3 regions of the Streptomyces spiramyceticus genome follow, and region 2 is predicted to be linked to each of the others. Evidence: riboswitches for the same ligand, from Rfam matches in the RefSeq annotation. Region 2 holds a riboswitch; each other region holds the start of a gene.
What was found. A riboswitch is a leader RNA that binds a small molecule or an ion and turns the genes downstream of it on or off. The one in region 2 is predicted to bind cyclic di-AMP.

Region 1 (9,799 bases), 520 kb from region 2:
GCGCGATGGCGCGCAGGCCGCGCGGCGGGCGGCCCAGCTGCAGCTTGAACGCGGCGATGTCCACCTCGGTGGGCTCGGTGCGCGGGGTGGTCGGGGGTGCGGCGTCCATGCGTGCGTTCGTGCCTTCGTGTTGTGTTGGCTTGCTGATTACCACGTGCTGATTACTGCTTGCTGCTTGCTGATCACTACTGCTGGTCCGGGCGGTCGGCGTTGTCGACGCCGTCCCAGAGGTTGGAGTACCAGGGCCGGTCCGCGGCGCCCTGGTCGTCGCGGCGCTTGTCGCGCGCGTCCGGGTCGAAGACCGTGAAGCCCGTCTCGCCGGGGCGTACGAGATGGAGGTGCTCACGGGCCAGGCGCTCGATGTACGCGTCGTCCTTGAGCCGGGCCTTCTCGTCGCGCAGCTGCTCGACCCGGGCGCCGGCTTCCTGCATCTTCCGCTGCTCGTCGGCGATCTCACCGCGCTGCGACACGTACTGCCGCATTGGATAGGCGAGCGCCACGATGAGCGAGCAGAGCACCAGGACGAGCAGCGCCGCCCGGCCGGTGAGCCGGGAGCGGCGGGCCTGACGGCGGGTCTGGGACCGGTAGACGCGGGCGGCGGTCTGCTCACCGAGCAGCCTCAGCCTGGTCGCAGTGGAGAACCGGTCCCGGTTCTTCGCGGCCATGTCTCCCGCCTCCCCTTATACGCGCGTACGTCCCCGCACACGGTACGGGACCGTGGGCGGGGACGTAGGGAGGCTGGGGCCTTCAGCCCTTGCTGTGCTTAACCCTTGCCGCGCTTATCCCTTGAAGCGGGGGAACGCGCTGCGGCCCGCGTACACCGCCGCGTCGTCGAGGATCTCCTCGATGCGCAGCAGCTGGTTGTACTTGGCGACGCGCTCGGAGCGGGCCGGGGCGCCGGTCTTGATCTGGCCGCAGTTGGTGGCGACGGCGAGGTCGGCGATGGTGACGTCCTCGGTCTCACCGGAGCGGTGCGACATCATGCACTTGAAGCCGTTGCGCTGGGCCAGCTCGACGGCGTCCAGGGTCTCGGTCAGCGAACCGATCTGGTTGACCTTGACGAGCAGCGAGTTGGCGGCGCCTTCCTCGATACCGCGGGCCAGGCGCTCCGGGTTGGTGACGAAGAGGTCGTCGCCGACGATCTGGACCTTGGTGCCCAGCTTGTCGGTGAGGACCTTCCAGCCGGCCCAGTCGTCCTCGAAGAGCGGGTCCTCGATGGAGACGAGCGGGTACGCCGCCACGAGCTCCTCGTAGTACTCCGTCATCTCGGCGGCCGAGCGGGACTTGCCCTCGAACTCGTACGCGCCGTCCTTGTAGAACTCGGACGCGGCGACGTCGAGCGCGAGCGCGATCTGCTCGCCCGGGATGTAACCGGCCTGCTGGATGGCCTCGAGGATGAGGTCGAGCGCGGCGCGGTTGGAGTCCAGGTTCGGGGCGAAGCCGCCCTCGTCGCCGAGGCCGGTGGACAGGCCCTTGGTCTTCAGGACGGACTTGAGGGTGTGGTAGACCTCCGTGCCCCAGCGCAGGGCCTCGGAGAACGACTCGGCGCCGATCGGCGCGATCATGAACTCCTGGATGTCGACGTTGGAGTCGGCGTGCGACCCACCGTTGAGGATGTTCATCATCGGAACGGGCAGCAGGTGCGCGTTCGGGCCGCCGAGGTAGCGGAAGAGCGGCAGGTCGGACGCCTCGGAGGCGGCGTGCGCGACGGCAAGCGAGACGCCGAGGATGGCGTTGGCGCCGAGGGAGGCCTTGTTCTCGGTGGCGTCCAGGTCGAACATCGCCTGGTCGATCAGGCGCTGCTCGGTGGCGTCGTAACCGACGAGCTCCGGGCCGATCTGCTCGATGACGGCGAGGACGGCCTTCTCGACACCCTTGCCCTGATAGCGGTCGGGGTCACCGTCGCGAAGCTCAATGGCCTCGAACGCTCCGGTGGAGGCACCGGACGGAACAGCAGCACGACCGGTGCTGCCGTCGTCGAGGCCGACCTCGACCTCGACCGTGGGGTTGCCTCGGGAGTCCAGGATTTCCCGGGCTACGACGACGTCGATGGACGGCACGAGCATCTCCTTCTGGGATGTGACGCTTGGGTGCAGGGTCGCTTTGGCCTTGCGGCAAGAGCCTATCCGGCCCGGGCGCATCGGCCAGCCGATGGCCCGCCCCGTGGGACGAGAAGGCGCCCGAATACCCCCAGGACGGTACGAAACTCCTGGCCGGAAGTCGCGACGTACTGGGCAGTAACGACAAAACCCCGGCCCGGCGCGTACGGGGGAAGACACGCCGGGCCGGGGAGCTTTGTGGGGTCGTCAGGCTCAGCCGAGGTGCAGCTGCTGGCCCGGGAAGATCACGTCGGCGTCGCTGATGATGTCCTTGTTCAGCTCGAAGATCTTCTTCCAGCCGCCCTCGACGTCCTCCGCCTCGGCGATCTTGCCGAGGGTGTCGCCGGACTTCACCTTGTACTCGCCGTCGCCCTTCTTCACCGCCTTGCGGCCCTCGCCGCGGGAGGCCGCCTGGGCGTCGCCGGAGCTGCGCTCGGCCTTGGGCTCGGCCTTCGGCTGGGCCGCCTCGGGCTGGGCCTGCTCGGCGGAGCCACTGTCGTACGCGGCGCCGGACAGGCCCACGCCGCAGTTCGGCCACGCGCCCTTGCCCTGGCCGGCCAGGACCTTCTCGGCTATCTCGATCTGCTGCGCCTTGGAGGCCTGGTCGGCGGTGCCGGCGTACGCGGTGCCGCCGTACGCGGCCCAGGTGGACGCCGAGAACTGCAGGCCACCGTGGTAGCCGTTGCCGGTGTTGATGGACCAGTTGCCGCCGGACTCGCACTGCGCGACCTTGTCCCACTCCCCGGCGCTGGCGGCCGAGGCGGACGTGGCACCCATCAGCGGGGCGGCGACGGCGACACCGGTGATACCGGCGAACGCGGCGAACCGGACGGCCTTGGACGGGCGACGGTGCTTGGCCTTGCTGGAAAACAGCATGCGACATCTCCTCACCGACGCCTACGAGGTGAGCTGTCGGGTTCGGGCCATGTGAGTTGCCCGGCCGCGCGACCTGGTGCGATCTGTCGCGCGGCTTCACCCCAAGCCGGTTCCGGTGCGTCCTTCGACGTTCGCCTTTCGGCGTTCGCCCTTCGACGGCCGGGCCCGGCACTTACCTGGTTCCCCCGCTCCTGCCTACGGCGCTTTACGCGTCAGCTACTCCCCCGACCGACGGCAGGATTCGGCGTGACGGTCGACGGGGCCCGCGGTGGCGAGCGATCCGACCGTAAACACATGACTCCCCGATGTTCAAAGACGCACATCGAGGAGAAATCGCCCCTACTTGCCTTCGCATAACCGGCATTCACGCAGGTCAGAGGCGAAACGGGTGGAGCGTCCGGACCGACCGCGCCAGTTGAGGCAAAGAGACCCTTGTCTCACTGGCTCCAATTCGGACATAGCAGCCCGAACTGCCCCTGTTTTCAGCTCAGATCAAGGCGCTGGCCAGGAAGGATGAGGTCCGCGTCGGACCCGATGGCCTTCTCGTTGGCCTCGTAGAGCGCGGGCCAGCCGCCGGGGACGTCGTGCGCGTCGGCGATGGCCCAGAGGTTGTCACCGGTTCGCACGGTGTACTCACCGCCATCCGCATTGCGTGCCTTGTCCGCACTGCCCGCGTTCGCCGCATCGCGTGACGATCCGTCACCTCGGGAGGCGTGGCGGCCCGATTCATGCTTGTTGCCCGAATCGCCTGCTGCGGCGTCGGTGCGGTTCTCCTCGCGGGCTTCCTCGCCGCGGTGCTTGCCCGAGGGGGCGCTCTTCTCGGGGGCGGGCGGAGTGGTCTCGTCCGCGGGGGTGGCGTCGGGGGCCTTGGCGGGCTCGGAGGCGTCCGACCCGGCAGGCTCCTCACTCACGTCGGCCTTGTCGGCCTCGTCGGCCTTCTTTGTCCTGTCGGCCTCGGAGTCGGAGCCCACGATGTCCTCAAGGGGCTCGGACCGTTCCGAAGTGTCCGGGCTATCCGGAGCCTCCGACGGCGTCGGCTCGGCGGGCGTGCCGACGCCCGGCGGGGTGTCGTCACCCTCCACCAGGCCGGAGATCGTCGCGCAGCTGGGCCACGCCTTCGGCCCCTGGTCGGCCAGGACCTTCTCCGCTATCTGGATCTGCTGGGAGCGGCTGGCGAGGTCGGCGCGCGGCGCGTACGCCGTACCGCCGTTGCTCTCCCAGGCCTCCTGCGAGAACTGCAGTCCGCCGTAGTAGCCGTTGCCGAGGTCGGCACTCCACATGCCTCCGCTCTCGCACTCGGCGACCCGGTCCCAGGTCGTGGCCTCGGCAGCGTTCGCGCCGGTCGCGCCGAGGAGCGGGATGGCGATGGCCGATCCGGCGACGCCTGCCGCGACGACGAGAGCTGGGGCCTGACGCGGGCGTCGGTGTCGACCGTTCCCGGAGCGCATGCGGTTGCCTTTCGAGTGACGGCTGAGGTTGACGGTGAACGTAGCCGTACTCGAACGCTTGTCACAAGTCGATGCAGCAGAGATCACGTGAAGGTCTCATACTTGACGTACCGTCAAATTTTTCCGGCGTCGAACTCCACAGGAAGCGTGCGCAGTCCGCGCATAATGAGGCCCCCACGCCACCGCAAATCGTCATGTTCCACCGCAAGTCGCAGATCGGGAAGGCGTCGAAGCAGCGTCGCGATCGCCGCCTGCCCTTCCAGCCGGGCCAACGGTGCACCGAGGCAGTAATGGATGCCGTGCCCGTACCCCAGGTGCGGGTTGTCGCGGCGCGAGAGGTCGAGCATGTCCGGATCGCGGAAGCGCTCGGGGTCCCGGTCGGCGGCGGCGAGCACGACGAGTACGGGGTCGCCGGCCGCGATGTCCTGGCCGCCGAGGGTCAACGGCTCGGTGGCGTACCGCCATGTCGCGAGCTCCACCGGCCCGTCGTAGCGCAGGAGTTCCTCGACTCCGGTGGCGAGCAGCTGCGTATCCCCCTCGGCGAGTGCGCGCTGGAGCCGCTCGCGCTGCTCCGGGTTGCGCAGGAGCGCGTACACACCATTTCCGATCAGATTGACCGTCGTCTCGAAGCCGGCGAAGAGCAGGATGAAGGCCATCGCGGCGGCTTCGTTCTCGGTGAGGTGCTCGCCGTGGTCGCTGGCGCGGATGAGGCCCGAGATGAGGTCGTCGCCCGGTTCTTCCCTTTTGCGGTGGATGAGTTCGGCGAGGTAGTTGCGCATCTTTTTCACCGAACGGGCAACGCCACCGCGCGGACCGCCTCCATGCCGAATCATCATCCCGGCCCAGTCGCGGAAGTCGTCCTGGTCCTCGCGCGGTACGCCGAGAAGGTCGCAAATGGCATAGATGGGGAGCGGGAAGGCGAACTCGTGGATGAGGTCGGCGCTCCCCTTCTGCGCGAAGCCGTCGATCAGCTGGTCTGTCAGCTCTTGCACGCGCGGTGCGAACTCGGCGACCGTGCGTGGCGTGAAGGCCTTCGACACCAGCCGCCGCAGCCGGGTGTGGTCGGGCGGGTCGATGTTCAGCAGATGCGTCATGAGCTCGGCCTTGCGCTCACCCGGAATGCCGGTCCTGCGCTTGGCGTGCGCGGACCCGGCGTGGTGCGCCGGATCCTTGGAAAGCCGCTGGTCGGCCAGCGCCTGCCGGGCATCCCCGTACCGCGTCACCAGCCATGCGTCGACCCCGCTGGGCAGTGTGGTCCGGTGCACGGGCGAGTGCTCGCGCAGCCAGGCGTACGCGGGGTAGGGGTCGGTGGCGAACTCCCAGGTGAAGAGCGCGGGAGTGGGGCCGGAGGCGTGCTGGTCGGGCATGCGTCGACACTAGCTGCGGGCGGTGCCGGGTGCGCTGGGCCGTCCCCTGCGCTCCCGTTCCAGCTGTGACATTTTGCGGCTGCCGCCGCGTGAGGGGCTCCGCGCCGGACCCGCGCCTACCGCCGCCCCGCCGCCTCCGTTGCGCGGATCGCGTCGCGGTATGTCCTGCCCGCTGCTCGCAGTGCCGCCTCCGGGTCTACACCGGCCGCCTCTGCCCGTACCGCCAGGGCCAGCAGTTCGTAGCCGATGCCTTCGCCCGTCGGGAGTGGGACTTCCAGGCCTGCCGTTCGTACGCGGGAGGCCAGTTTTGCCGCCAGGGCCAGGCCCGGCTGGCCCAGGGGGACGCCGTCGGTCAGTGAGTCGCGCTGCTTTTCGGCCGCCTTCGTGCGGAGCCAGTGCTCCTTGACCTCCTCTGGCGTCTCGGCCTTCTCGTCGCCGAAGACGTGCGGGTGGCGGTGGATCAGCTTCTCGACGATCGTGCCTGCGACGTCGTCGATCGAGAACGGCTCGTCCTCGTCCTCCTGCGCGATGCGCGCGTGGAAGACGACTTGGAGGAGTACGTCGCCGAGCTCCTCGCGGAGTTCGTCGCGGTCGCCGTCCTCGATGGCCTCGACGAGTTCGTACGCCTCCTCGATGCCGTACTTCGCGAGGCCCTTGTGGGTCTGCTGCGACGACCACGGGCATTCGAGGCGGATGCGGTCCATGACCTGGATCAGGTCGAGCAGGCGCGCGCCCGGCAGGTCGTACGAGCCGGGGAGCAGCTCCAGGTCGGGCATCTGGACGCGACCGGACCCGGCCAGCCTGGCGAGGCCGTCGGTCAGGGCCTTGTCGCCCTCGCCCGAGGGGATGACGACGACGGTGCGGTCGCCCTCGCACGCGTCGAGCAGCTCCTGCGCGGTCGGGGCCGCGTGCTCGACGGTGATGCCCGCCTCGCGCAGGTACGGCAGCTGCGGGTGGCCCGCGTCGGCGCACAGCACCTGGTCGGCGGCCCGCAGCGTCTGCCAGGCGGGCCAGGACAGCAGGCCGGGCGCGACGCGGTGGCTGGCGGTGAGGAGGACGATGCGGCCGGGGTCGGCGGGTGCGGGTGCGGAGGCTTCGCTGGTCACCTCTCGAACGTACCTCGCCCCTGTGACAACGCCGCTACACGCCCTCGGGGGCGGCCGCCTCCTTGGTGACCTGCGTGATCCACGGGGCCTTGTAGTCGCCGAGCTGCATCTTCTCGTCGTCCCAGGTGCCGTAGCGCGGGTTCACGTCGATGCGCAGTGCCTTCGACGCCGCGATGAACGCCTCGTTCACCTTCTTCTGGCCGGCGGGGGTGTTCGTCGCGCCGATCGCCGCCGCGAGCTTGCCGACCAGGACGTCCCTGCGGATGGCGTTGTCGATCTGGTCCGGGGCGACGCCGCGCTGCTGGAGATACATCGCGGCGAGCTGCTCCTCGCCGCCCGCCTGCCGCACCGCGTCCGCCTTCGCGGTCTGGATCTCCTTGCGGCTCACGCTCACACCGGCATCGTCGGCGGCCCGCTGCACGATCCGGTCGACGATCAGGTCGTAGAGCTTGGCGCGGCCGAGCTGCCCGGTCGAGCCGACCAGCTGGGCGGCCTGCGGGGAGGACTGCTGGGCCTGGCGTACGTCCTTGACCTGGTCCTGGAGCGCAGCCACCTCGATACGACCGCCGCCCACGACGGCCGCCGCTCCTGGATGCGCCTCATTGCCGCAGGCCGCGAGGAACGGTGCCGCGACGAGGAGCGCGGCGGAGACGGAGAGCGCGGTGCGACGGCGGCGGTGCAAAGGGTGCCTCCCGGCGGTGATCGTGCGGCATAGCAACGAAAGTGCGACGAACGACCTTGCGGTGATCGATGTTAGGCAGTCGGAGTGGTCCGGGCCACTGATTCGCCCAACGATTCGTTCGCGTTCGGGGATGCGCTGTCCCCGGAGTCCCTGGAGGGACCGCCGAGCATGATCGTGCGGGAGACCACGAAAGTGATCGGGATCGCGGCGGACGCGGCGATCAGGGGGGCGTACGTGCTGGTGAAGTGCAGGACGTCCACCAGGAGGTAGACGCCGCTCGTGGTGATCACGAAGTTGGCGGCGTTGGTGAGCGGGAAGAGCAGGAACTTCCGCCAGGTGGGGCGCGTGTTGTAGGTGAAGCGGCAGTTGAGGAAGAAGGAGCCGGTCATGCTGACGGCGAAGGCCACGACGTGCGCGGCGACATACGGCAGCCAGGGCAGGAGCAGCAGGTAGCAGGCGTAGTACGTGCCGGTGTTCACCACGCCCACGAGGGCGAACCTGACCAGCTGACGGCGGATCATCGGCGGACGAGCTCCCTGCCCTGCGGCTGCTGGGTCGCGACGGCCGCTGTCTCCACATTCGTCGCCTGAACCAGGAAGTGCGGGCGCCTTTTCACCTCGTAATAGATGCGGCCGACGTATTCGCCCACAACACCGATCATCATCATCTGCACGCCGGCGAGTGCCGTGAGGGCGACGAGCAGCGTCACATATCCCGGGGTTTCCACTCCGTTCACGACGGCGTCACCGACAATCCACGCCGAATACGCCATCGCGACGGCGAGAAGCAGCAGGCCGAGATAGAGCGCGGCCCGCAGTGGCTTGTCATTGAACGAGAGAAGTCCGTCGAGCCCGTAGTTGAGCAGCTTCGAGAAGCTCCATTTCGAGCCGCCCTCCTCGCGGACGGCATTCTCGTACTCGAAGGTGACCTTGGAGAATCCGACCCAGGCGAACAGGCCTTTGGAGAAGCGGTTGTACTCGGTGAGTTCGAGTACGGCGTCGACGCCGCGGCGCGACAGCATGCGGAAGTCGCCGACGCCGTCGACGAGCTCGACGTCGACCAGACGGTTGATGAGCCGGTAGTACGCACGGGCGGCAAGCGTACGCGTGACCCTGTCGCCCTTCCTGGTGCGGCGGGCAATGACCTGGTCGAAGCCCTGCTCGTGCAGCGCCACCATGCGGTGGACCAGCTCCGGCGGGTGCTGGAGGTCGGCGTCCATGATGACGACGGCGTCGCCGGACGCGTTGCGCAGGCCTGCCAGCATCGCCGCCTCCTTGCCGAAGTTCCGGCTGAAGGAGACATAGCGCGTACGCGGATCCGATTCCGCGATCTCCTGGAGGATCGCGAGCGTACGGTCGCTGCTTCCGTCGTCGACATAGACGAGTTCGACGGGGTGGCCGAGGCTGCCGAGCTCCTCGGTCACGCGCTGGTGGAAGCGGCCGATGATCTCCTCTTCGTTGAAGCACGGCACAACAATTGAGATGAGCACGGCTCTCCCCGGTGGGCACTCGGTTGAGGCAGGCGGTCAGCGAAGAACAGCCCCCGGATATGGCGGAGGTCGACGCTCCACATGACGCTGGGGCATCCAATAAGTGAACTCGCCAGATTATGACCGCTTTTAGCCGGAGCCGGTGTCATTGACATCTCTTTTGCCTTCACATGCTGGCTTATTCGGTATGACACACAGTAGAACGATCATTATGTCGACTACGGATTCGGTCAGAGGCCGCGCCATGGCGCTCTCCGCGCTGATCACCGCCGTTTCCGTGTGCGCGGGGGACGCCCTCGCCCGTAGCCACCCCTTCGGCCCGCGCACCCGCAGCGTGAACGACCTCGGCAACCAGTTCGTGCCGTACCACGCCCGTCTGTGGGACCTGCTGCACGGGCGGGCGGACGGCGGGGCGCTGGTCAACTGGCAGTCCGGGTACGGCACGAGCTTCCTGCCCGACATCGGCACATACGTCAGCAGTCCCTTCGCGCTGCTCGTCGGACTCTTCCCGCGCGACGAGATCGACCTCGCCGTGTACGTCGTCACGGTGCTCAAGATGGCCGCGGCCGCCGCCGCCATGACGCTCCTGCTGCTCGCCCTGCGCGAAGGCGGCAGCCGGTGGTGGGCAGCGGCGGTGCTCGGGTCCTCGTACGCACTGTGCGGGTGGGCGGTCACGGAGGCCGTCTACAACCCGATGTGGATGGACGGCCTGATCGCCTTCCCGCTGCTGTG
Region 2 (9,799 bases):
TCGAGGTCGACCGTTTGCAGGCGCGGGCGCAGCGCGTCCTCGTCGGCCCGTGCGAGAAGGAGCAGGTCGTCGACGAGCCCCTGGATCCGTAGATCCTCCGCAAGTACGGTTGCCGCCAGCTCCTCGGGGGCCGTCCGGCCGGGGTGGGCGAGCGCGACCTCGGCATGCTGGCGGATGGAGGCGACGGGCGAACGCAGTTCGTGCGAGGCGTCCGAGATGAAGCGCCGCTGCGCCGTCTGGGCGCGTTCCAGGCGGGCCAGCATGCTGTTCATGGTGGCGGCGAGCCGTGCGATCTCGTCGCGGCCGCGCGGCAGCGGCACCCGCCGGTGCAGTTCGGCGGAGGAGATCGCGTCGACCTCGGCGCGCATCGCTTCGACCGGCGCCAGCGCCCGTCCGACCGCCGTCCAGGTGGCCCACGCGGCCAGCAGGAGCAGCAGCGGCAGCCCCACCAGCAGCAGCCGGGTGACGATCTGCGTCGATTCGGCGACCGCGATCAGGGCTCGCCCGACCAGCACCGTCCTGCGGCTGTCCGGCGGTTCCGGCCCCTCGGCGGTCGCCGCGACCACCAGGAACTCGTCCTCGTCCAACGGCGTGGTGGTCCTCGTTTCGCCGTCCTCGTCCGGGCGCACCAGCGCGGGCAGACCCTGCACATTCCCGCTGGACGCCACCACCGTGCCCTCGGAGTCCAGGACCTGGATGAACTGCTCCTCGGGCTCGGCCACGGCCAGCGAAGGCAGCCCGCGCCCCGAGTCGATCACGGATGCCACCTGCTCGGCGCGGGTACGGGCCGTCTCCCGTACGTCGCCGGTCAGTTCGGCCCGTAGCAGCGCGACCAGGGTCACGGCTCCCGCGACCAGCCCCACGGCGACGACGAGAACGGCCACGACGGCCGACCGGAACCGGACCCCCCTCGGAAAGCCCGTCCGCCGGCGCATCGTCAGTCGCCGCATCGTCCGCCGCATCGTCAGCCGCCGTCCGGGGCCAGCCGGTAGCCGCTGCCGCGCATCGTCTCGATGGCGGCCCGCCCGAAAGGCCGGTCGAGCTTGTTGCGCAGATGGCGGATGTAGACCTCGACGATGTTCGGGTCGCCCTCGAAGTCGTCGTCCCACACGTGCGCAAGAATCTCCCGCTTGGACACCGTCTCGCCGCGCCTGCGCAGCAGGAACTCCAGCAACGCCAGCTCCCGTGCGGTCAGCTCGACCCGTACGCCGTCGCGGGAGACCTCCTTGGCCGCCGGATCCAGTCGCAGCCCCCCGGCGCTGAGCACGGCGGGCCGCTGGTGCGGGTCGCGGCGCAGGAGCGCACGCAGCCGGGCGAGCAGTACGGCGTACGAGAAGGGCTTGGTCAGGTAGTCGTCGGCGCCGGCGTCGAGGCCCTCGACCTCGTCCCACTCGCCCTCCTTGGCGGTGAGCATCAGGATCGGCGTCCAGTTGCCCTCGGCGCGCAGGGCGGCGCAGACGCGGTAGCCGTTCAGGCCCGGCAGCATGATGTCGAGGACGATCGCGTCGTACGCGGTCTCGCGCGCCCGCCACAGGCCGTCCGTACCGTTGAGTTCGACGTCGACGGCGAAGCCCTCCGCCTCCAGGCCGTTGCGCAGCCCTTCGGCGAAGCGCTCCTCGTCCTCGACGACCAGAACCCGCATGCGGCGATTGTGACCCGGGCCACCTGAACGGGGGCTGAACGCGCCCGTGTGTCGGGCCCGGACCGCAGGTGGTCGGCGGTGCTCCACCAATGGCGTAGAGTTGTGTTTACCGACGCGGGGTGGAGCAGCTCGGTAGCTCGCTGGGCTCATAACCCAGAGGTCGCAGGTTCAAATCCTGTCCCCGCTACTGAAGAAGTAGTGATCAAGGCCCGGACTCTTTGAGTCCGGGCCTTTTTCGTGTCCGCGCTTTCTCCCTTGACCTTTACGCAACGTCAAGATTTAGCGTGTGAGTCATGGAGTGGTCGATCCAGGACATCGCACGCAAAGCCGGAACCACCAGCCGCACCTTGCGCCACTACGGCGACCTGGGACTGCTGGCGCCCAGCCGGGTCGGGAGCAATGGATACCGCTATTACGACCAGGAGGCGCTCGTACGGCTGCAGCGCATTCTGCTGCTGCGTGAGCTGGGGCTCGGGCTGCCCGCCATCGCGGAGGTGCTCGACGGCCAGCGGGATACAGCCGGCGCCCTGCGCACGCATCTGGCGCTGCTGGAGCAGGAACGGGAGCGCATTGGGCGACAGATCGCCTCCGTGCGGACCACTCTGCGGAAAACCGAGGAAGGGGAAGAGCTCATGGCCGAGGAAGTATTCGACGGGTTCGATCACACGCAGTACGAGCAGGAGGTGACCGAGCGCTGGGGGCGTGACGCGTACGAGAAGGGTGACCGCTGGTGGCGGTCGCTCAGCGCCGAGGAGAAAAAGGCGTTCCAGGACAAGCAGATCCGGATCGGCGAGGACTTCGCCCGGGCGCTGAAGGAGGGCAAGGCCGTCGCCGGTGACGAGGTGCAGGACATCGTGCGGCGGCAGGTCGAGTGGCTGTCGGTGACGGTCACGCCGTCCAGGTCGTACGTCCTCGGGCTCGGCGAGATGTACGTCGCCGACCCCCGCTTCACCGCGACGTACGACCGGCACGGCGAGGGCACGGCCGTCTTCGTCCGGGATGCGATGAAGGTGTACGCCGAGCGGCACCTCACCGACTGACGCCCCGAAGCGTCCCCAAGGCCCATCGCGTCCCCCCGTCCTCCGTCCCCTGTCCCCCTGTCCCCCTGTCCCCCTGTCCCCGCGTCCCCCGATCGGCCGACACCGGTTGGCCGTGCGGCGCGGCTGCGGCCAGCCTGAGTGGGGCGCGGTACCGTCCGCACCCGGGTGCGGACTGGGCAGGAGACCACAGGTGGGGAACCAAGACGGAGGCGGCAGCCGTGTCGTGCGCACGACACGGATGTTCGTCCGGGCACTGCCCGCGCTGCTGATCGTCGGCGGGTGCATCTTCGACCTCGCGACTCCGCCCAACTTCACCGCGTCGCCGCTCTTCGCCGCCGCCCCGCTGATCGCCGCACCCTTCTTCACCCTCCACGGCACGTTGCTGACCGGCGCCGTCGTGGCCGCTGTCGTCGCGGCCCTGCACCTCCACAACGGCACCGCGACGCAGGTCGAGGCCGTCACCGAGTTCGTCACCGTCATCACCGTGGCCGCCTTGGCGGTCGTCATCAACCGTGTCGTACGCCGCAGCGGCCGGCAGCTCGCGTCCGCGCGCGAGATCGCGGAGGCCGCCCAGCGCGCAGTGATCCCCATCCCCGCCGACCGCATCGCCGGGCTCATGGTCGCGGCGCGGTACGAGGCCGCGCGGGCGGACGCCTTCATCGGCGGCGACCTCTTCGCCGTACAGGACACCCCCAGCGGGGTGCGTCTCGTGGTGGGCGACGTACGCGGCAAGGGGCTCGGCGCGGTGGAGGCGGTGGCGATCGTCGTCGGGGCGTTCCGGGAGGCCGCCGAGCAGGAGGGCTCGCTCGAAGAGGTCGCGCGGCGGCTGGAGCGGGCGCTGGAGCGGGAGGGCGCGCGGCGGGACGGGCTGGATGCCTTCGAGGGGTTCACCACCGCCGTCCTCGCCGAGATCCCGCACGGCGAGGGCATCGTACGGCTGGTCAACCGAGGCCATCCGGAGCCGCTGCTGCTGTACGCCGACGGGGGCCTCCAGCCCATCGAGCCCACCGAGACCGCGCTGCCGCTGGGCATGGGGCTGGGGGACTGGCCGGACCGGGCGCAGGAGTACGCGTTCCCCGCCGGGGCCACGCTGCTGCTCTATACGGACGGCCTTTCGGAGGCCAGGAACGCGGCGGGCGTCTTCTACGATCCGGCCGCCCGGCTGCGCGGGCGCCTTTTCCCGGGCCCCGGCGACCTGCTCGACGCGATCATCGACGACGTACGGCTGCACACGGGGGGCGGGGCCACGGACGACATGGCCCTGCTGGCGGTCGGGCGGCCCGCGGAGGGGCAGCAGGACCGCCGCAGGACGGTGGACATCATCAAGCGGGTCCACCGAGCCAGTGCAGGCCCACCAGTCGGATTAGCCAACCGTAGTGATCCCGTGGCAGAGTGTGACATGCATGCCCGGCGCCCAGGCGACGTCAGGCACCCTCCCCGGTCAGGACCTGTGTGCCTGATCGGCCAGCGTCCGGAGGGACGTGCCACGCGGGCCGACGGCTTCGTCCATCGGCACCAGGGCACGAAGGCGATTGGCTTCACTGGGTCTCATCCCGGTGCTCTGATCCCGTGCAACCCACGGGATCCCTAAGCCAATCAGAGACGCTCTGCCCGTGCGGTGCCGTAAAGGCGACCGCGCGCTCGTCGACGGCGGGGGCGCTCCGTGCGGCCCGGCCAGATCAGTGACCGGAGCCAGCGGACGTCCTCCTCGTCGGTGGTGTCCAGCGGGTTGAGGTCGATGCCTGCGCGCCAGGCGACCTCGGGGAGTGCGGCGGGCAGGGGCACGGGGCCTTCTGTGCGGCAGTCGAGGGTGACGGGCGAACTGCCCAGTTGCTCGCCGCCGTTGTAGCGGTAGGCGTAGCGGTCGGGATGCAGGCACAGGCCGGCCGAAGCGCCGACCTCGATCAGGGCGAGCGGCTGGGGGAGCGTGGCGAGGGCGGGGAGCAGGGTGGCGCAGCGCGCGGGCTCATGTTGCCGGGGGGCAGGGCGGCGATGCGGGCGCAGAGGTCCTGGTCCTCGCTGATGCGGGCGGTGAGTTCGGCGTATACGGGAGATACCCCTCGTGCCTGCTCCACGGAGAACTCGCGGTAGCGGTCGGCCACGGATTGCGTGCTGCTGACAACCATGTCCCGAAACCTAGCTTCGCGACGCTGGGTAATCGCAAGACACCCCTCCGCATAACAATTGACGAACCGTCATGGGGCGGATGTTTTCTGAGGGGCGGTCAACTCGCCCGATTGTGGTCAGTTGTGTCCTGATTGGTGCGGGCCAATGCCGTTAACGATCACCGGGAACAGCTTGGAAACGGACCCCCCTGTCTATTAACGTTCGATAACGCAGCGCGGTCGTCCCAGTCGTCGCAAGAGACGACACCGTGCGCACGCGCCGAATTCCGCAAGGGAACCGGGGAACCATTCCTTGGGGTGAATCGGGCCGGCCTTCGTACGTCTCGTACGTACGGAGAGGCTCGTAGGAGACCTTCCTGCTCCGAACCCGTCAGCTAACCCGGTAGGCGAGAAGGAAGGAAAGGAGCACGCCTCCGTGGCGTCAAACAGGCCTGCCCCCGAAGCCACCCTGCCCCCTTACGGGGTGCCGAACGACACCGATGCTTTCGGCGCCGGGGAGGGGACCTGGGAAGAGTGGAACCCCACCGCCGAGTCCGTCCGGCCCGTACGCGGCCGTCACCGCGTCGCCAAGCAGCGCGGCGGAATCGGCCGTAGCTCGACCGTTCTCGGCGTCGGCGTCATCGCCGCTGTCGGCGCGGGCGGCATCGCGACCGCGCAGGACAAGCCGCGGGTTTCGATCTCCCTTCCCGACGCGATAGCCGACTCACTGCCCGACGCCGAGTCCCTTCCCGGCGTCGGCTCCCTCATGTCCGACGACTCGGACACCACCGACCTGGCCACCGCGGGTGAAGCGGTCGTGGCCGCGGCCCCGCTCACCAGCGCCGGCGTCACCACCGCAGACGCGCAGCAGGGCACCACCGACGCGGGCGAGGCACTGCGCGCCCGCATCCTCCAGCAGGCCGAGCAGCAGCAGGACGCGGCCGACGCCGAGGCGAAGGAGGCCGCCGAGAGGGAGGCCGCCGAGAAGGCCGCCGCCGAGGCCGCCAAGCAGCAGAGCGCCGCGGAGGACAAGGCCGCCGAGGAGAAGCGCGAGGCGGAGGCGAAGGCCGCGGAGGAGAAGCGCAAGGCCGAGGAGGCCGCGGCGGCCAAGGCCGAGGAGGAGCGCCTCGCCAAGCTCGCCGCGAGCTACGCCATGCCGCTCTCCTCGTACACGATCAGCTCGACCTTCGGCCAGGCCGGTTCGATGTGGTCCTCCGGCTACCACACGGGCCTCGACTTCGCCGCCCCGACGGGCACGCCGCTCAAGGCCGTGCACGGCGGCACCGTCAAGTCGGCCGGCTGGTCCGGCTCGTACGGCTACCACACGGTGATCGAGCTGGAGGACGGCACGGAGGTCTCGTACAGCCACCAGTCCTCGATCGGCGTCAGCGTCGGCCAGAAGGTCTCCACCGGCGAGGTCATCGGCCGCGTGGGCGCCACCGGCAATGTCACCGGCGCGCACCTGCACCTCGAAGTGCACACGCCCGGTGGCGACGGCATCGACCCGGCGGCCTGGCTGCGCGGCAAGGGCCTCAGCGTCTAGCCGTTTCCACATAGCCGCTTCCACATAGCCGTTTCCACAGTCCCCGGCAGCCTCGGCGCACACCCCCCGACGCCAAGGCTGCCGGTCTGTGCTGTTCATCTGCTGCTGTGCGTCTGCTGCTTGCGTCCTGTGCGTCTACTGCTGGCGGTACGGGTTGTACGCCGTGTAGTCCCGGTAGGGCGCGGGGTGCGGCGGCCACGGCGGCAGCATGCGCACTCTGCCCGTCGCCCGCGCCGCGTACTCCAGGGCGGGCCCGGCCACATCCCTGCGCTGCCACAGATGGTGCAGCAGCTCCTGCTCGCGGGCCGCGAAGTCCGGACCCACGGTGCCCCGGTGTGCCCGGTGGCGCAAGAAGGCCAGGGACGTCGCGAACGCCTCGTACTCGGCCACCGCACGAGCCGCTGCCCGGCCGCCGGGCGTGCGTCCGGCCGCGTTGCGCGCCAGCGAGCGGGCCCGCATGGAGGAGAGGGCGAGCGGCTCGGTGGCGGCCAGCCAGCCGGCGGCGGCGTACGCGGGCAGCTCGGCGGATATGGTGCGCAGCTCGCGCTGGCGCGTCCACACCACCAGCCAGGTCAGCAGCGCGAAGGCGGGGACCATGAAGAGGGCGTACACCGCGTAGAAGCTGTACGGACCGAAGGCCGCCGAGCCGTTCCACAGGGCGTGCACACCCATCGCGAACGCCAGGCCGAGCAGCGGCAGCGCGACACGGCGCACCCGCCCCCAGCGCGGTGGCGCGAGCGCGGCGATGCCGAAGCCGATGCCCGTGCACACCGTGAACAGCGGGTGCGCGAACGGCGACATCACGATGCGTACGAAAAAGGTCGCCGCGGTCACGGACGCGAGGCCGGAGGCGCCCGCGACCTGGTCCTCACCGAAGGCGTTGCCCAGATAGAGGATGTTCTCGGTGAACGCGAAGCCGGTCGCGGTGAAACCGGCGACGACCACGCCGTCGACGATCCCGGTGAACTCCCGTCTGCGGAAGACGAAGATCAGCAGCACGGCCGCCGCCTTCGCGCTCTCCTCGACGACCGGCGCTATCACCGTCGCGCCGAGAGTGTCGGCGCTCGTCGGGTCGGCGGTGGCCGTGGCTATCCAGCGGGTGGCGAAACTGTTCGCGATGATCGCGACGAGGGCGGCGGCGAACGCGCCCCAGGCGAAGGCGAATATCAGATTCCGCCAGGGGCCCGGCTCCACCCGGTCCAGCCAGCGGAACGCCGCGGTCAGCAGCGGCACCGGCAGCACCGCCAGACCGAGGCCGACAAGGAAGCCGTGGGTGCCGGTCTCGTCCCGGACGATCGCGAGGATCACCAGCGCGCAGAGCGCGAGCAGCGTGATCACCGCCCCCGCGCGCACCGCCTTGCTGCGCCACCATGCGCGGCGCGGCTTGTAGCGCCAGTGCGCACGCGGAGGTACGGCGGGGAACTGCGGCTGCTGCTCACAGTCCGGGACCGCCGGATCCTGCCGTGGGTGCGGAGGCGACTCGTACACCCAATGACCCTAGCGAGGGCCACTGACACTGGCGAAGGGGTTACCTACTCAGTGACTTGTCAGTGAAGTGCTCAGTCAGCTACTTACGGCGGAACAACAGGTCGTGCACCACATGGCCCTTGTCGAGGCCCTGGCCCTCGAAGCGGGTCAGCGGCCGGAACTCGGGCCGGGGCGCGTAGCCGCCGTCCGGCACGGTGTTCTCGAAGTCGGGGTGCGCGGTGAGCACTTCCAGCATCTGCTCGGCGTACGGCTCCCAGTCGGTCGCACAGTGCACGGTCGCGCCGGGCGCGAGGCGGGGCGCGGCGAGGGTCAGGAAGTCGGGCTGGATGAGGCGCCGCTTGTGGTGGCGCTTCTTCGGCCAGGGGTCGGGGAAGTAGACGCGCAGCCCGGCGAGGGAGGCGGGCGGGAGCATCTCGCGGATCAGGATGATCGCGTCGCCGTTCGCCACCCGGATGTTGGTGAGCCCGTTGCGCTCCGCGAGCCCGAGGAGGTTGCCCTGGCCGGGAGTGTGGACGTCGACGGCGAGGATGCCGGTGCGGGGGTCTTCGGCGGCCATCTGCACGGTGGCCTCGCCCATCCCGAACCCGATCTCCAGGACGACGGGGAGGCCGCGGCCGCCGAAGAGCTCGTCGAGGTCGAGGACGCGCTGCCCGTCGATGTCGAGACCCCACTGGGGCCACAGCCGCTCCAGGGCGTCGGCCTGCCCCGTGGTCACCCGGCTGCGCCGCGGCTGGAAACTGCGGATCCGCCGCTCGTGGTGAGACCCGGCGGGGTCGGGCGCGGGCCCGCCGGGGAAGCGGGGCTCGCCCTTCGCGCGGTGGAAGGGGGAGACGGCGGTGGTGGTGGCGACGGCGGGGCGGACGCTGGAGGACTCAGACACAATGCCCCGATTCTACGGCGAGGTGGCTGCGCCGCGTCGCGGGATCTATTCCCTACTCCGCCCCTTCCCGCTGTGACACTTTGCGGCTGCCGCGTGGGGGTCCGGGGGGCCGGGGGTCCGGGGCTCGCCCCCTTACGCGGCGGAGCCGCAAATGTCACAGCCGGGAAGGGGGTGGGGAGGGGTCGCCGCCGGCGTCCCGCACCGGCGTCCCGCACCGGCGTCCCGCACCGGCGTCCCGCACCGGCGTCCCGCACCGGCGTCCCGCACCGGCGTCCCGCACCGCAACAGCCACCGCGCCCCGCGCACCCGCGCCCCGCGCCACCGCCCCCCCACTACACCGCCCCCAACACCCCCAGCGCCCGCCGAGCCACCTGCCTCCCGATCGGGAGTGACGCCGTCGCCGCCGGGGAAGGCGCGTTCAGGACGTGGATCGTGCGCGGTGCCTCCCGGATCAGGAAGTCGTCGACCAGCGTCCCGTCCCGCAGCACCGCCTGCGCCCGTACCCCCGCCGGGGTGGGCCGCAGGTCTGCCTCCGTCACCTCCGGCAGCAGCCGCCCCACCGCCCGCGCGAAGGCCCGCTTCGACAGCGAGCGGTGCAGCTCACCGGCGCCGTACCGCCAGTGCCGTCGGGCGATTCGCCAGGACCCCGGCCAGCCGAGCGTCCCCGCCAGCTCCCCCGGCCGGATCGCCGACCAGGCGTACCCCTCCCTGGCCAGCGCCGGCACCGCGTTCGGCCCGACGTGCACGCCACCGTCGATGCCCCGGGTGAGGTGCACCCCCAGGAAGGGGAACGCCGGATCCGGCACCGGGTAGACCAGGCCGCGCACCAGCTCCGGGCGGCCCAGCTCGTAGTACTCGCCCCGGAACGGAACGATCCGCATCCCGGGGTCGTCGCCCGCCAGCCGCGCGACCCGGTCGCAGTGCAGCCCCGCGCAGTTCACCAGAACCCGCGCCCGCACCACCGCCCTGTCCGCCGTCCGCACCGCGACGCCCCAGGGCCGCCGGTCGACGACCTCGGCCTCCGCGCCGTACCGGATCTCCGCGCCCGACGCGACCAGGTTCTCCGCGAGCTGCGCCGCGACCGCCCCGAAATCGCAGACG
Region 3 (9,799 bases), on a different contig from region 2:
CCTCTACAACTCCTGGGAAGCGACGGGCTTCGACATCTCCGAGCAGCAGCAGCGCACCCTCGCGCGACGGGCCGCGGACATCGGCGTCGAGCTGTTCGTGGTGGACGACGCGTGGTTCGGCGCGCGGGTCAGCGACCGGGCCGGGCTCGGCGACTGGACGCCGAACCGCGACCGATTCCCCGGCGGGCTGGGGCCGCTGGCCGACGAAGTGCACGGTCTCGGTATGCAGTTCGGGATCTGGGTCGAGCCCGAGATGGTCAATGCCGACAGCGATCTGTACCGGGCGCACCCCGACTGGGTGCAGCACCACCCGGGGCGCACCCGCACGGAGTTCCGTAACCAGCTCGTTCTCAATCTCGCCCGTGACGACGTCCAGGCGTACCTCTGGGACCAGCTCGACGGTCTCCTGTCGGCCGCGCCGGTCGACTATGTGAAGTGGGACTTCAACCGCTGTTTCACCGACGCGGGCTGGCCGGGCGAACCGTATCCGCAGAAGCTGTGGACCGCGCACGTGCACGCCCTGTACGGGCTGCTCGACCGGCTGCGGGCCGCGCACCCCACCATCGCCTTCGAGTCCTGCTCGGGCGGCGGCGGGCGGATCGACCTCGGGATTCTCTCCCGTACCGACCAGGTGTGGACCTCCGACAACACCGACCCGCTGGACCGGCTCGCCATCCAGCACGGCTTCAGCCAGCTGCACCCGGCGCGCGCGATGGCCGCATGGGTCACCGACAGCCCGAACACCCAGCTCAATGGGCGGGTCAGCTCGCTGCGCTTCCGCTTCGTGAGCGCGATGGCGGGCGTGCTCGGCATCGGCGGCGATCTGACCGAGTGGGGTGAGTGCGAGATCGCCGAGGCGCGCGAGTGGGTGGATCTCTACAAGGAGATCAGGCCGGTCGTGCAGCACGGCGAGATGCACCGGCTCCGTCCGCCGGACGGCGGCCTGAGCGCCGTCCAGTACACGCACGGGGACGACATCGTCGTCTTCGCCTGGCTCCAGGCCCAGCATTACGGCGAGCAGCAGCCGCCGCTGCGGCTGCGCGGGCTCGACCCGGCGGCGGCATACGCATGCCTGGACACGTCGGCCGTGCACCGCGGGGCCGTACTGCTCCACCGGGGTCTGCGCACGGCGCTGCGCGGTGATCTGGATGCTGCGGTCTTTCGGTTGCGGCGGGTGCGCGAATCGGGAGATACGTAGCAGTTCGGGATGTTGTTCTGCAGTTCGAACTAATTCGGGCAATTAGGCATAACTCCCCTTGCTGGTAAAGGGAATGGCGGGTCCGCTGGTGAGCAGGATCATATTTGTGACGGTGCGTGGCGAGGCGCCGAACGGAAATGCCTGGTCCTGGGCGGGGGTCCGAGATCCGTAATCCACAGAGTGTGACGGGAATTTCATGGTGAATTCCCGCAGGGCAATGCCTGAGTGAATGGAGTGGCTTGTCCGCGGGCGTCCTGTCGGCTTACGGTCACCGTCAATCCGGGTGGACCGCCTAATCCTGCCACCGCCCGGCAACCGCACTCACTCACTCACTCAAGCGTGGCAGGAGCGGGGGACCCAGGTAAGTACGCCGTTCATCCGGATCTGCACGCCGGTCCGGACCGGCTCGGGGTGAAGTCGCGCGAGAGCGCGGCCGGGCATCTCCAGCCCGAACCCGACAGCTCACCTCGTAGGCGACGGAGAGGAATTCGCCATGCCTGCAAAGGGTAAGCACCGCCGCCCGAGGTCGAACTCGATCACTCGCGGTTTTGTCGCCGCGGGCACGGGCGGAGCCGCACTCGCACTCCCGCTCATTGCCGCCACCGGCGCGAATGCCGCGGAGAAGGCCGCCCCGGCCGCCGCCTCCTCGCCCGTGACGCAGAAGGCTGCGGAGAAGGTCACCAAGAAGGCCGCGCAGGCAGCTGCGAAGAAGACCGGCACGAAGACCTACTCCGTCGTCTCCGGCGACTATCTGTCGAAGATCGCCGACCGGGAGAACGTGCGCGGCGGCTGGCAGAAGCTGTACGCCGACAACCGTGAGGTCGTCGGCGGCAACCCCTCGTTCATCCTTCCGGGCATGAAGCTCACCATCGGCGCCAAGGCGCCGGCCGAGGCCCCCGCCGCCCCCCAGGCCAAGGCCGAGGTCAAGCCCGAGGCCAAGCCGCAGGCCAAGGCGGCGGCCAAGCCCGAGACCAGCACCGTCACCGGCTCCGGCTTCTCCGCCCCGGTCCCCGCGGGCGTCACCACGCCGTACCGCGCCGCCGGTGGCAGCTGGTCCAGCGGCTACCACACGGGCGTCGACTTCGCCGCGTCGAGCGGCACGCCGGTCAAGGCCGTCAGCTCCGGCACCGTCGTCTCCGCCGGATGGGGCGGTGCGTACGGCAACGAGGTCGTCATCAAGCACGACGACGGCCGGTACTCGCAGTACGCCCACCTGTCCTCGCTGGCCGTCTCGTCCGGCCAGCGCGTCGGCGGCGGCATCCAGATCGGTCTCTCCGGCAGCACGGGCAACTCCACCGGCCCGCACCTGCACTTCGAGATCCGGACCGGCCCGGGCTACGGCTCGGACGTCGACCCGCTGGCCTACCTGCGCGGCAACGGCGTCTCCATCTGACGCACCCCGCCACTGCGGAATCCTCTCCGTACGCCCCTTTCCCTCCGCCGCAATTGGCGGAAGGAAAGGGGCGTACGTGCGTTTTCGGCGTATTCCGGATTGGGCGAATCTTGACCGGTGTCTTATCTCACGCCGCGTCAACCCCTCCCTACGGTGGCGTAGGTCACTTGCGCCAGTGAAGGATGTATCGACGTGGCAGACGATTCGAGATCATTCAGTGCAGGCACCATCGGGTCGTACGCGGCGATCGGCGACAGCTTCACCGAAGGAGTCGGCGACCCCGGACCCGACGGTGCGTTCATCGGCTGGGCCGACAGGCTGGCCGTACTCCTCGACGACCGCGTCCCCGAGCACACGTTCCGCTATGCCAACCTCGCCGTGCGCGGCCGCCTCCTCGACCAGATCGTGGAGGAACAGGTCCCGCGCGCCCGGGAACTGGCCCCCGATCTGGTGAGTTTCTGCGCGGGAGGCAACGACATCCTCCGGCCCGGCAGCGACCCCGACGACGTCGCCGAGCGCTTCGAGCGGGCCGTGGCCGACCTCACCAACGCCGTGGGCACCGTCATGGTGACCACCGGCTTCGACACGCGGGGCGTGCCCGTCCTGCGCCATCTGCGGGGCAAGATCGCGACGTACACGGCGCACGTACGGGCCGTCGCCGACCGCTACGACTGCCCGGTGCTCGACCTGTGGTCGCTCAAGTCCGTTCAGGACAGGCGCGCTTGGGACGGGGACCGGCTGCACCTCTCGCCCGAGGGGCACACACGCGTCGCGCTGCGCGCGGCACAGGTGCTCGGGCTCGACGTGCCGGCCGACCCGGACCAGGCATGGCCGCCGCAGGCACCGCGCGGCACGCTGGAGGCGCGCAAGGACAACATCCAGTGGGCGCGCGAGCACCTGGTGCCGTGGATCGGGCGGCGGCTGCGCGGCGAGTCGTCAGGCGATCACGTCGAGGCGAAGAGGCCCGACCTGCTGCCGCTCTGAATGCCCGACGGGTATGCGTTCGAGGACGCCGCCCGCGAAGGCGTCGTACAACGGCAGCGTCTCCAGGTGGACATAGCCGATGTGACAGTCGCAGACGGCGAGGGGGCATGCGCGCGGGCCCAGCGCCTGCCGGTACGAGCCGTCGTAGAGATTGCCGAGCTCTGAGCGGACGAAGTGGCAGCGGCGCACCGTGCCGTCGCCGTCCACCGAGATCACCGACTCGCCCGTACGGCAGGGCAGTCCGGCCGAGCGGTGCGGGTGGCGGCTGTACGGGAAGAGGGGGTCCAGGGCGGTCCAGCGGCCGGCTTCCTCGTCCGTATAGGTGCGGCCCTCGGCCGCGTTGACCCAGAGATACACCTCGTCGGGGAGGGCGGCGCGCAGCCGTCGCGCCTCGTCGAGGTGCTCGGGGAAGCCGACGACACCGACGCTGAAGCGCGCGCCCATCGCCGTCAGCTCGCGGCACTTGGCGAGGAAGCGGTCGTACGGGGTCTGGCCCGGATGGTAGGTGCACCACAGCGCGAGCGTGTCGAGGTCGGCCTGTGCGAGCCAGTCGGTGCGGCAGCTGAGGTTCGTCTGGATGGCGACGCGCGCGATGTGCGGCAGCCGGGACAGCTCGGTGAGCGCCTGGCGGTACCAGGAGCGGACCAGGCCCTCGCCCCAGGGGGTGAAGAGCACTGAGAGGCGGTCGCCGGTCTGCGCGGCGGCCCAGGCGGTGAAACGCTCCAGCGCGGCGCGGTCGGCGCGCAACTGCCCTGGGCTGTCGCGGCGCTTGGCGAAGGGGCAGTACGGACAGTCGTAGTCGCAGGAGGCGAGCGGGCCGCGGTAGAGAATTGTCAGGTCCATGGCGGGCTCATTTCAGTTCGTACGCGGCCATGGCGGCCCGTACGGAGTGGGAGAAGAGCTCGGGGCCGAGCGCGTCGGAATGCGCGAGGCCCTCGGGGGACAGGCGAAGCAGGCCGGGGTCTGCCGTGTCGTCGAGCCAGCCGCGCGCCGCGAAGCGGTCGAGCTCGGCGGGGAAGTCGTCGGCAGGCGCGGCGCCGAACCGGTCGGCGTACTCGGCCAGGGGCATTCCGTCTGCCTGCAGGAGCGACTGGAGCAGGTGGCGGCGGCGTGCCTCGTCGCCGTCGACGTACCGGCCGACCTCGGCACGGGAGAAGTCCTCGGTGGTGGTGTAGTCGTCGATGATCGACCGTATTTCGCGCATGTCGACGGCGTAGTCGAAGGAGTAGTGGAGCGCGGAGGTGTACGACCGGGCTCCGCAGCCGAGGCCGATCATGCCGTCGGTCTGGCAGGCGTAGTCGTCGGCCGACTGCTTCGGCGCGTCCTTGCGGCGGAACATCCGCATCGACACCTGCTCGTAGCCGTGCTCGACGAGGTGGTCCCGGCCCTCGCGGTAGAGCCGCAGCCGCTGGGCGTCCCAGGTGGCGTCGGCTTCGGCTTCGCTGCCGCTTCGTCCGAGGCCGGTCAGCGGGCGTACGTACAAGGGGTAGAGGTAGAGCTCCTCGGGCCGCCAGGCGAGCGCGGCGTCGAGCGACACGCGCCAAGTGTCCGAGGTCTGGCCCTCTATGCCGTAGATCAGGTCGATGTTGAGGACGGGGATACGGGCGTCGCGGATGCGGCCGAGGGCCGCCTCGACGTCGGCGCGGCGCTGCGGGCGCACGGCCGCGCGGGCCTCTGCGTCGACGAAGCTCTGGATTCCGAGGCTGAGGCGCGTCGTACCGCGGTCGGCGAGCACGGCGAGCCGGTCGGCCGTCGCGGTCGCGGGGGACGCCTCGACGGAGAGCGGTACGGCACGCAGGTCCGCGCCCATCCGCTTCTCGGCGATGTCGCAGAGCCGCTCCAGCTCGCAGGCGGTGAGGAAGGTGGGGGTGCCGCCGCCGAACGCAGCGGCGGCGAAGCGGGTCCCGCCGCCGTCTCGGGCCCTGTCTCCGGCCTCGTCTCCCTCCTTGTCTCGGGTCTCGTCGAGGGCGTCGCGTACGGCGGTGGCCTGGCGGTCGAGCGCGTCGAGATACCGGCCGGTCAGCTCGTCGGGGGCGCCGATCCGGGTGAAGAGGTTGCAGAAGCCGCAGCGGACCTCGCAGAACGGTATGTGGAGGTAGAGGGAGAGGGCGTTCTTGGGCTCGCCCGCCCACAGATCGCGCAGCGCGGGACGGTTCTTCAGCTCGCGGTACGCCGTTTTGTGCGGGTAGGCGTAGACGTAACTCTGGTACGGGCGGGGCGTCGTGGTGCTCATCGGGTGGCCCCCTGATCGAGAGTGAAGTGGGCGTAGGGGACGGTCCAGACGGCCTCGTGACCGAGGCGGTGGCCGGTGTATCCGTCGTCGCCGTACGCCGTGCCGTGGTCGGAGCAGACGATCGCAAAGCAGGGGCGGCGGCTGCTCGCGGCGGCGAAGAGCCTGCCGATGTGCCGGTCGACGTACTCCAGGGCGGCGGCATGGGTCGCGCGGGTGTCGCCGGCCTCGCGGGTGGCGCCGGGCAGGTGGAACCAGTTGGGCTGGTGCAGTGCGGAGACATTGACGAACAGGAACAGCCGCTGCTCGGCGGGCAGTCCGGCGACGACCTTCTCGGCCCGGGCCACCTGCTCCTCGAAGGAGACGGGGGACGCCACACCGAACTCCGGCTCCCAATGGCTCTCCTGGAACATCCCGGGCAGCACCGAGCCCAGCGGGCCCTGCCGGTTGAAGAAGCCGACGCCGCCGATGCACACCGTGCGGTAGCCGGCGTCCGCGAGGCCGGAGACCAGGTCGGGGGTGTCGAAGACGAAGGTGCGCTCGGCGGTGGTCTCGCTGCCCGCGAAGCGCGCCGCGAAGAGCCGCGGGTGGGGGCCCTGCGCGGCGGGCGTGGGCAGGAAACCCGCGAAGATCGCCTGGTGCGAGGCGTAGGTGAAACTGCCGGGCGCGTGCCGCTTCTCCCAGACGCCGCCGGGCAGATGGGCGACCAGGTTCGGGATGCGTCCGGCGGCAGCCAGTTCGGCGGCGACGTCGTGGCGCAGAGTGTCGAGGGTGACGAGCAGCAGATCGTGGCTGCCCACGATCTTGTTCATGTCAGGTGATTGCATGGTGGTTCCTTGCTGTGTGCTGTACGGCGCGCTGTAGCTGTACGGCGGCGACCTGCGCCGCGTAGGTGTCCAGGCCCTCGGCGCCGCTCCCGGGCAGGCCGGTGAGGTTCGGCAGCAGATCGCCGAACGCATTGACCTCGCCGACGGCGAAGCGGCGCCAGCCGACCGCGGGCAGCAGATCGACGCCCACACAGAGCGTGCGCGGGAAGCAGGCCGAGGCCCGCTCGCACATCCCCAGGGCGTCGGCCCAGCTGCCGCCCGCCGTCTCGACGGCCGCGCGGGCCTCGTCGAGGTTTCCGCGGGCGCCGCCGAGGTGGAGATTGGTCATGGGGGAGCGGCTGGTCCGTACGACGGCATGGGTGGCCCGGCCGCCGACGACCACCACCCGCAGGTCGGCGGCCCGGCCCCGCTGGGAGGCTTTGGGCAGCCAGCGCTCGATGTGCAGGCCGTCGGGCGCGAGCGCGTCGACGATCGCGGCGACCTCACGTTCGGTCGTACAGAGACGTACACGAAGGGAGTTGAAGAGCCGCCCCTCGCTGTCGCGCTCCACCGATGTGGTGGCCCGCACCCGCCCGGAGCCCGCCGTCTCGACGGCCAGCACACCGGAGGCGGACGAGCCGTGCGCGAGCTTGACGAAAGCGCGCGGCATACGGTGCGAGCGCAGCAGTTCGCGTACGTCCGACCAGCCTCGCACGGGCAGTACCGGCGCCCCGGATGTAGGCGAAGGCGGCACGGGAACGCCCGCACGGTGCAGCACGGCATGACACAGCCGCTTGTCGAACAGCACCGCCAGCTCGTCGGGGTCGTCGAGCAGAGTGCAGCCCTCCGCCGCCTGCCCCACGTCCCGTACGGCCGCCGTGAACCGCTCGTACCAGCGCGCCGAGCCCTCCACCCGGGTGGCGTCGCCGACACCGCGCAACAGCCGCTCGACGTCGGGGTCTTCCCCGGGCGAGTCGATCCGTACGATCTCGCCCGGCTGGAAGGAGGCGCCTTGGCGGAGGACGTCGAGCCACGGCACAACGCGTGCGGCGGGCAGGCCGACGGCGGCCACGGCGTCCTGGAAGAGCGCGACGCGGCGGTTGGCGGGATTGCCGACCACCGCGAATCGCGGCTCCGCGCTACTCGTCGACGGCGACATAGCGGGGCTCGTCGTCCTCGGGGTCCCAGTAGTCGGCCTGGTCCAGGTTGAGCCGCACGCCGTGTGGTTCGAGCACCTTCCGCAGGCGCTGCTGGATCGGCTCCTGGATGTAGTGGTGGTGGAGGTCCAGGTCCCGGAGGTGGGTCAGCGGCTGGCCGCCGAGCAGGGCCTCGGCACCGGCGCCGCTGAGGGTGCCCATCGAGAGGGCGAGCGAGTCCAGCTGGGCGACGACCGGAGCCGAGGCGACGGCGACCGCGATCTCGTCCTGGATCTCGCTGTTCTGCAACCCCAGGTGCCTCAGGCGTGGGAAGGCGCCGCCGGAGAGCAGGGGTGCGAGGTCGGCGACCGTCGCGTCGCCGCCGTAATGCGTGACCCCGAGCCAGAGTTCGAGGCGCTCCAGCGCGGGCAGCGTGGAGGCGCCGACAGCCCTGACGACGGAACCGGGCAGGCCGCCGGATTCGAAGCGCAGCACTTTCAGCGCATCGTGGCGGACCGGCCGCAGGGACAGGACGTCCTGTTCCGAGACGGCGTCGCCGCAGCCGCGCACCGTCAGCTCTTCGAGCAGCGGGAACGCTTCTAGGCAGGGCGTGACGTCCGTCATCTCCAGCCACGACACCTCGCACTCCTCACTCATGACGTCGGCGACGAACAGCGCACGCAGGGCGGGGAAGCGGTCGGCGTCCGCGAGGATCAGGTCGAGGACGGGACGCAGGGGTGAGTATTCGTCGTGCCACCACGGGCCGAGCACCAGCGCTCTGACCTGCGTGGAGTCGACGGACGCGAGGAAGCGGTCCCACAGTTCGGGGAACGGATTGTCCTCGTTCCACAGACAGTCCAGGCGCCAGGCCACGGAGTCCGCGGGCGGGAGCGGCGGGGCGTGCTGGTCGTCGGGCTCGGCAAGCGTGTGGACGGGCAGTCCGTGGAACGTCTCGGGGTGGTCGATGCCGGTCATGGCCGCCTCACTCCGCCACTGCCGTGTAGCGGCCCTCGGCGCCGCGGCCGTCCCACGGCTCCTCACGCTCCGATACGTCGACGTGCACGCCGTGCGGCTCCAGCGCGTCGGCCACCCGGCGCTCCATTTCCTCGGAGAGGAAGTGATGGTGCAGGTCGAGGCATTCGAGATGGGTGAGCGGCTGCCCTTCGAGCAGCGCGGCCGCACCCTCGTCACCAAGGGTTCCGTTCGACAGGTCGAGGGTGTCCAGCCGGGCGACGACGGGGGCCGACGCGATAGCGGCCGCGATCTCGTTCTGAATCTCGCTGTTGCGCAGACCGAGGTGGCGCAGCCCGGGGAAGCGGGAGCCGGACAGCAGTGGTGCGAGGTCGGTGATCTCGGTGTCGCCGCCGTACTCCGAGACGCCGAGCCAGAGGTCGAGGTGGTCCAGGGAGGGGAGTTCACTCTCGATGACGCCGCGCACCACCTCCGCCGGGAGGCCGCCGGACTCGAAGACGAGCGAGCGCAGCCGTGTGTGGTGCACCGGCGGGAAGCGGAGCTGGCTGCCGCCGCGCACACCGAGCTCCAGTAGGCGGGGGAACGCGCTGAGCAGGCCCGTGACATTGGACTGCTCGATCCAGGAGATCTCGTTCTGCTCGGAGGTCATGTCGCCGACGAATACGGCCTCCAGGGCGGTCAGCCGTTCGGCGGCGGCGATGACCAGGTTGATGGGGAAGCTCGAATCGTTGTCGTACGCCTCGCCCCACTGGCCGATGATCAGCGCGCGCACCTGTCCGGGGTCGACGGTCTTCAGGAATTCGTCGAACACCTCGTCCCAGGGCGGGTCGTCGTCGTACGGGTTCACGGAGATGCGCCACGCGGCGGCGTCCGGGGCGGGCAAGGGCGATGGGGCGGGGTGGAAGTCGACGGCCGGGAGGCCGAGCAACTCCTGCAGATGGTCCACGTGGGACATGGCCCTGATCTCCTGACGCTGAGCGGTCGACTGACGTGCGAAAGGTTTACCAAGCCGCACTGACAATGCTGTGAGCGGGCCCCGTTGTCGCAGGTCGGAGCCGATTGTCAGACCCGGGCCGTAGC

Region 1: linked by a shared signal. The riboswitch ahead of PXH83_RS11155 (transglycosylase family protein) and the one ahead of PXH83_RS13460 (M23 family metallopeptidase) in region 2 are both predicted to bind cyclic di-AMP.
Region 3: linked by a shared signal. The riboswitch ahead of PXH83_RS28325 (LysM peptidoglycan-binding domain-containing M23 family metallopeptidase) and the one ahead of PXH83_RS13460 (M23 family metallopeptidase) in region 2 are both predicted to bind cyclic di-AMP.

The regions. Positions count from the first base shown of each region.
Region 1 covers NZ_JARBAX010000001.1:2,490,183-2,499,981, forward strand. The annotation lists gene PXH83_RS11140 (DUF501 domain-containing protein) at 1-109, opposite strand, end outside; gene PXH83_RS11145 (FtsB family cell division protein) at 186-665, opposite strand; gene eno (phosphopyruvate hydratase) at 780-2,066, opposite strand; gene PXH83_RS11155 (transglycosylase family protein) at 2,313-2,975, opposite strand; cyclic di-AMP (ydaO/yuaA leader) riboswitch at 2,979-3,129, opposite strand; gene PXH83_RS11160 (transglycosylase family protein) at 3,458-4,423, opposite strand; gene PXH83_RS11165 (cytochrome P450 family protein) at 4,537-5,790, opposite strand; gene PXH83_RS11170 (nucleoside triphosphate pyrophosphohydrolase) at 5,907-6,896, opposite strand; gene PXH83_RS11175 (SurA N-terminal domain-containing protein) at 6,931-7,578, opposite strand; gene PXH83_RS11180 (GtrA family protein) at 7,650-8,099, opposite strand; gene PXH83_RS11185 (glycosyltransferase family 2 protein) at 8,096-9,067, opposite strand; gene PXH83_RS11190 (YfhO family protein) at 9,279-9,799, shown strand, end outside.
Region 2 covers NZ_JARBAX010000001.1:3,006,128-3,015,926, reverse strand. The annotation lists gene PXH83_RS13495 (HAMP domain-containing sensor histidine kinase) at 1-884, opposite strand, end outside; gene PXH83_RS13490 (response regulator transcription factor) at 965-1,642, opposite strand; tRNA gene PXH83_RS13485 (tRNA-Met) at 1,756-1,829, shown strand; gene PXH83_RS13480 (MerR family transcriptional regulator) at 1,936-2,682, shown strand; partial or broken gene PXH83_RS13475 (PP2C family protein-serine/threonine phosphatase) at 2,855-4,012, shown strand; gene PXH83_RS13470 (DUF2332 family protein) at 4,279-4,629, opposite strand; gene PXH83_RS13465 (hypothetical protein) at 4,587-4,808, opposite strand; cyclic di-AMP (ydaO/yuaA leader) riboswitch at 5,056-5,212, shown strand; gene PXH83_RS13460 (M23 family metallopeptidase) at 5,224-6,330, shown strand; gene PXH83_RS13455 (PrsW family intramembrane metalloprotease) at 6,466-7,818, opposite strand; gene trmB (tRNA (guanosine(46)-N7)-methyltransferase TrmB) at 7,898-8,698, opposite strand; gene lhgO (L-2-hydroxyglutarate oxidase) at 9,031-9,799, opposite strand, start outside.
Region 3 covers NZ_JARBAX010000002.1:1,061,057-1,070,855, forward strand. The annotation lists gene PXH83_RS28320 (alpha-galactosidase) at 1-1,198, shown strand, start outside; cyclic di-AMP (ydaO/yuaA leader) riboswitch at 1,519-1,689, shown strand; gene PXH83_RS28325 (LysM peptidoglycan-binding domain-containing M23 family metallopeptidase) at 1,692-2,591, shown strand; gene PXH83_RS28330 (SGNH/GDSL hydrolase family protein) at 2,784-3,575, shown strand; gene PXH83_RS28335 (STM4011 family radical SAM protein) at 3,528-4,418, opposite strand; gene PXH83_RS28340 (STM4012 family radical SAM protein) at 4,426-5,808, opposite strand; gene PXH83_RS28345 (STM4013/SEN3800 family hydrolase) at 5,805-6,617, opposite strand; gene PXH83_RS28350 (STM4014 family protein) at 6,619-7,770, opposite strand; gene PXH83_RS28355 (STM4015 family protein) at 7,751-8,722, opposite strand; gene PXH83_RS28360 (STM4015 family protein) at 8,730-9,674, opposite strand.